Regions from separate parts of the Bacillus sp. ISL-47 genome, predicted to be linked through region 2. Evidence: riboswitches for the same ligand, from Rfam matches in the RefSeq annotation. Region 2 holds a riboswitch; the other holds the start of a gene.
The links. Region 2 has a riboswitch for glycine ahead of gcvT (glycine cleavage system aminomethyltransferase GcvT). Riboswitches for the same ligand answer to the same signal wherever they lie in the genome.

Region 1: it holds a riboswitch for glycine, as region 2 does, so the genes downstream of both, purU (formyltetrahydrofolate deformylase) here and gcvT (glycine cleavage system aminomethyltransferase GcvT) in region 2, are expected to answer to the same signal.

The regions. Positions count from the first base shown of each region.
Region 1 covers NZ_JAGGQS010000082.1:10,701-13,860, reverse strand. Annotated here, with positions in the region: gene J7I93_RS23715 (FbpB family small basic protein) at 338-463, opposite strand; gene purU (formyltetrahydrofolate deformylase) at 552-1,418, opposite strand; glycine riboswitch at 1,569-1,670, opposite strand; gene J7I93_RS23705 (MFS transporter) at 1,907-3,097, opposite strand.
Region 2 covers NZ_JAGGQS010000003.1:188,703-191,862, reverse strand. Annotated here, with positions in the region: gene J7I93_RS02610 (DEAD/DEAH box helicase) at 1-971, opposite strand, end outside; glycine riboswitch at 1,151-1,239, shown strand; gene gcvT (glycine cleavage system aminomethyltransferase GcvT) at 1,402-2,508, shown strand; gene gcvPA (aminomethyl-transferring glycine dehydrogenase subunit GcvPA) at 2,525-3,160, shown strand, end outside.

The DNA.
Region 1 (3,160 bases), on a different contig from region 2:
TCCAAAAAACAATTAAAGGAGGAAAACGAAATGATGTGGATTCGATTCATAATGATTGGCTTGTTTTCATTAACAGCTTCCAGCCTGTTCTTTTATCAGGGAACGGAAATCTACCATGCCTTTGTGGAATACTTTAAACAAAAATAACATAATAGGCGCCCAGGAATTTCTCCGGGCGCTTTTTTGCTGCCTCAGGCCGAAAGTGAGGGGAGTTGATGATATATCCTTCATCTCCTCTTTTCTTTTCCCGCATACAATTGGATCCCTTCCGCTTTAATCGCAGCCTCGCTATAAAAAAAGCGCCCAGTCTGGTCTCAACCAGGCTGGGCGCTCTTCCTTATTGGGCTTTTGCATATTTATCGTCAATCTTCTTCTCAATCTTCTCAAGCTGACGGCGGTCCTTCAAAAGCTCTTCTTTATTTTCTTTTATCATTTCAAGCATTGATAACTTTTTCTTTTTCATGTTTGCTCACCTTCTCTCATGATGTCTATACAACTCTCGGGATGCTCTTTTGCATATTTTTCGACAAAATTCGGGTGGTACCTGGTACCTAAAATACAATTGTCTTATTCCCATGTACAATGACTCGATCTTCAACGTGCCATTCCACGGCCTGGGCGAGAACCCGCCTTTCGACGTGGCGGCCGGCGATTTTGAGGTCCTGTGCGGTGTGGCGATGGTTGACCCGCTGCACATCCTGCTCGATGATTGGTCCCTCATCCAAATCATTTGTTACATAATGGGCTGTTGCCCCAATCAGCTTGACTCCGCGGTTAAACGCCCTTGCATAAGGATTGGCTCCCACGAAGGCAGGCAGGAAACTATGATGGATGTTGATAATCTTGTTCGGATACTTGGATATAAAGCTTGGCGAAAGAATTTGCATATATCTCGCCAGAACAATGAAATCGGCTTTCCCATCCAGCAGCTCTACCGCCTTTTGCTCAGCTTCGGCTTTTGTATCAGGCGTAATCGGAATGTGATAATAAGGAATTCCGTAGCCCTCCACAACTTCCTTCAGATCAGGGTGATTGCTGATCACCAGAGGAATCTCCACCTCAAGCTCGTTTGACTTCCAGCGCCAAATCAGCTCCAGCAGGCAATGGTCCATCTTTGAAACAAAGATCGCCATCCGCTTGCGTTCACCCTTGCCGCTCAGTTTCCACTCCATCGAGTATTCCTTAGCCATCTCTGGCAAATCCTCTTTCAATTTTGGGAATGATTCATCAAAATCATTCATATCAAATTCAATCCGCATGAAAAAGATGCCTGCCAGCGGATCGGTTGTATGCTGATCAAAATGGACAATATTCGCTTTATGCTCCAATAGGAAATTGGATACCGTTGAAATAATGCCTGGCCTTTCCGGACAGGATATCAGCAAAGTCGCCCGGTTTGCATTAATATTCATATTCATATTGAGTTCCTCCATCCGCATTTCTGGAAACAAGCTGCCAAACACAAAAAGGACAGACAGGGGCAGCTTCTTCCTCCCCCTTCTCTGTCCTTTTACCTGAGAGTTTAACCCCTTTGGTGTCGCATCATACATGCGCGCTCTCCAGAGATGCGTCCCGCTGCGGTTCTGTCTACCTGAGAGATTTGCTTCAAGGGTCTTTTTGAAGCTTGCTCCTTCGGTGGCCTCATCGTTGCTCTCTCCCGCAGCCGTCATTCGCTCAATAATTTTTGTTATTTTCAGAATACTACGGTATTTTAAAAGTGTCAACCGTTCTGCGTTTCTTTCACAAAATTGCCACAAATTCAATTAGTCTATTTTTCTTTTCAAAATCCCTGGATTCGGTCCGGGATCTTTCTTATAGTGGCTAATAAAATAACTTCATGCAATCTCTTTTACCTTTCCGTTTAACAGAAAAAAGCCTGAAGACAAATGTCTGCAAGCTTTTTCACCTATACAGCTGCTTTCGGCTTAGGCGCCTTCTTCTGCCAGGCAACTGTGATAAATAAAGTAACTAACAATAAAGCTAACCCTAAAACAAACGGATACGAGATCCGGACATCATAAAGCACGCCGGCAATCGTTGGGCCAAGCACGTTTCCAATGCTCATATAAGCATTATTCATGCCCATCGCAAATCCCTGTTCATTACCGGCCATTTTTGAAATAAGCGTTGTTAAAACCGGACGCAGGATGGATGTCGCCAGGAAAATAATAAGCGAAATGACAAAGAAAATGGCATAACTGCCTGCAAACAGCGACACAAGGAAGCCAAACGCCGCGACTGCCAAAAAGATATTCAGCACCTTTCCCTCTCCATACTTGCTGACAACCCGATCCACGACAAAAAGCTGGACAATTACACTTATAATCCCTGTTGAGGTAACCATAATGGCAATCTCCTGCGGAGTAGCACCAAACTGGTTATCAAGATAAAGTCCCAGAACCGATTCATATGCCATCAGACCGAAGCTCATCACCAATGTAATGACAAGCGGAATAAAGTAAGGCTTCCTAACGGACATTGCCAGCTTCTTGACCATTGGTTCCTCTTCAGGCATTTCGTCCGCAGAAGGCTGCTGCAATGTGCTGCTTTCTTCAAGGAGCACAATGGAAAAGATAACAGCCGCTAAGGATACAAGCGCTGAAATCAGAAATGGCATTTTTAAACCGAAATCTGCCAAAAATCCGCCAATTCCAGGCCCAACGACAATACCAAGTGACATCGCAGCTGAGACAAGGCCATTCCCTTTTGCCCGCTGCTCCATGGTTGTAATATCAGCAATGTATGCAAAAATAGCAGGAATCAGCAAAGCCGCCCCAATTCCTCCGATTACACGTGAAAAGTAAAGCAGCCAAATCGAATCTACTGCATAAAAGACCAGCATGGATAATGTCAAACCTGCTAATCCGTATATAATCATTTTTCTGCGACCGTACTGGTCAGCCCATTTCCCCGCAATTGGAGAAAAAATCAGCTGGGCACCCGCAAAAATAGCAATCATCAGGCCTGCTGCCGTTCCTCCCTGATTAATGGATTCCAAATAAGCAGGCAAAATCGGAATAATAATTCCAAAGCTTCCGATGGCAATAAACATATTAATCATTAACATGTACATCTTTTTTCTTTGTTCTCCTGTCACAGCGGATACCCCTCCCTCTATATGTGAAAATTTTACAATTCTATTTTTGGCACGCTCACTAGC
Region 2 (3,160 bases):
TAAACAGCCTCCCTGCTGCTGCATGCTTCCCTTTGCAGAGTCATGACAGAAAATTGGCTGGAACTCACCCAATCACCTTCTCTCCGCAATTCGGTTACAGCATCATATAGCTCTCTCTCTGCCTGGGAGAATTCAATCGGAATGGTTTCAACATGTCTCTTGGTCCATTCGATCCCTGTGTCCGCCCTGCGGTTCCGAATCATAACTTTATTCACTAGCTCTTTTAAATGTTCATCATCATTTAACGAACGTGAATCTTTTTTATAGCTCTCATAAAAGGCGGACTCATTGCCGAGGTGGCCGGGTTTTAGCAGGGATACCAAATTAAATATTTCACCGATCCGGTTTTGGATCGGAGTTGCGGTTAACAGAAGGCAAAATTTCTTCTTTAAATTCTGCACAAACTCATAGTTTTTTGTTTTATTATTTTTAAGCTTGTGAGCTTCATCGATTATGATCAAATCATAGTCCAGGCTGTAAATGATGTCCCGGTGGGGATTCCTCTTGGCGGTGTCTATGGAAGAAACGACAACATCGCATTGCTCCCATACATAGCTTTTCCGCTGGGCAACCGCAGGGATGAAAAACTTGCTGTTCAGCTCCATTGCCCATTGAGATACGAGGGACGCCGGAACGAGAATCAACACTTTTTTTACCAAACCCCTTATCATATATTCTTTTAAAATAAGACCAGCCTCAATCGTCTTTCCAAGACCAACCTCATCAGCAAGGATGGCTTTTCCGTTCATGCTTTCAACAACCTGCTTTGCTACTTCCAGCTGATGGGGAAGCGGTGTCAGATTAGGCAGGTGCTTTGGAGCCTGAAGTCCTTCGAATTCAGGTATGACCGTATGGTTTTCAACCTCTACAGCCAGCTTATACAGTTCCCAATTTCCCCAAGGACCATCATCTTCTATTCTCTTTAAAAATTCATCCTGCCAGGAAGAATCAACGCCAATTTGCACCGTCATAAAAACAGCTCCTTTAATCTATATAAACATATTGCCCAAACCTGGTTTAGGTGGTAGGATGATAATAGCTTTGAAAGTTTTGAAAGTTAACACATTAAATTTAGTTTATCGAAATAATGGAGTCATTATTTTTCTGTTTGGTATAAGTATGACCAACTTGGAAAATTTTATAAATGCGAATGATAACAAGGGGAGAGACTACGTTTGTAGCGCCGAAGGAGCAAGCAAATCCTGTGAATCTCTCAGGCAAAAGAACTCTTGTTTGACGCAGCTCTGGAGAGTGCTTCTATAGAGGAGCCACCCAAGGGGAAAGCCGATTTCGGTAAACTTTCAGGTGCAAGGACAGAGATCTTCTCAATAACGAGGGGATACTCTGTCCTTTTTTATGTTTCCTACACCGTTTTAAAAAGATTATGAGGGGGACGAGTAAATGTCACAGTTAAAACGCACACCTTTATATGAGGTGTACAAAGACTATGGAGCAAAAACCATCGATTTTGGGGGCTGGGACCTTCCTGTACAGTTTTCAAGCATTAAAGAAGAACATGAAGCAGTCCGTAACAAGGCTGGCCTTTTCGATGTATCCCATATGGGTGAGATCGAAGTGAAAGGCATTGACAGCCTTGCTTATCTTCAAAAAATGATGACAAATGATGTTTCAAAATTAAAAACCGCTGGTGCTCAATATACGGCGATGTGTTATGAGAATGGCGGAACTGTTGATGATTTACTTGTCTATAAAATTGGCGATGACCACTATCTGCTAGTTGTAAATGCATCAAATATTGAAAAGGATTACCAATGGCTGCAAGACCATGTTGAAGGCAATGTGGAATTGAAAAACCTTTCGGAAGATATGGCACAGCTTGCACTCCAAGGACCGCTTGCTGAGAAGGTAATGCAAAAGCTTGCAGGAAATACAAGCTTGGCGGAAATTGGCTTTTTCAAATTTCAGCAGGATGTTGATCTGAATGGAAAGAAAGCCCTTGTTTCAAGAACTGGTTATACTGGAGAAGATGGTTTTGAAGTGTACTGCGATGCGAGGGATGCTGTAGCATTGTGGAATGAAATACTTGAAGCAGGCAAAGAAGATGGCGTGCTTCCATGCGGTCTTGGCGCACGGGATACACTGCGTTTTGAGGCTAATCTTGCACTATATGGCCAGGAACTTTCACCTGATATCACACCGCTTGAAGCAGGAATTGGCTTTGCTGTAAAAGTGAACAAGGAAGCTGATTTTATCGGCAAGGAAGTGCTGAAGCAGCAAAAAGAAAATGGAGTTCCCCGCAAGCTGGCTGGGATTGAAATGATTGACCGCGGAATTCCGCGCCATGGCTATCCTGTTTATAAGGGAGAAGAGATTATCGGGGAAGTGACAACAGGTACCCAATCTCCAACCTTAAAGAAGAATATTGGCCTTGCACTAATTAAAAAAGAACATACTGAGCTAGGAACAGAAGTGGAAGTAGAAATTCGCGGCAAACGTTTAAAAGCAAAAATTGCATCTACACCTTTCTATAAAAGAGAAAAGAACTAACCGGGGGGAGAAAACGATGAAACATCGCTATTTACCGATGACAGAGTCTGATCAGAAAGCAATGCTCGAAACGATCGGCGTTAAAGCTGTGGAAGAACTCTTCAGTGACATTCCTGAAAGCGTAAGATTTAAAGGTGAATATAAAATAAAACCTGCAAAATCTGAAACAGCACTTATGAAAGAGCTAACTTTAATGGCACAGAAAAATGCTGATCTTCGCACAAACACCTCTTTCCTTGGAGCAGGTGTATACGATCATTACATGCCGGTTATCGTTGACCATGTATTATCGCGTTCAGAATTTTATACTGCTTACACTCCTTACCAGCCGGAAATATCCCAAGGTGAGCTTCAGGCAATTTTTGAATTCCAGACGATGATCTGCGAATTGACTGGAATGGATGTCGCGAACTCCTCCATGTATGATGGTGGAACTGCTCTTGCTGAAGCTGCGATGCTGAGTGCGGGAAATACACGCCGCAAAAAAGTGCTGATCTCAAGCAGTGTTCATCCTGAGTCAAAGGAAGTTGTCAAATCTTATGCGAAGGGTCAATATATTGAGGTAATTGAAATTCCTCACAAAGATGGTGTAACAGATCTTGACGCGTTAAATGATATGATTGGCGAGGATATTGCGGCAGTAATCGTCCAG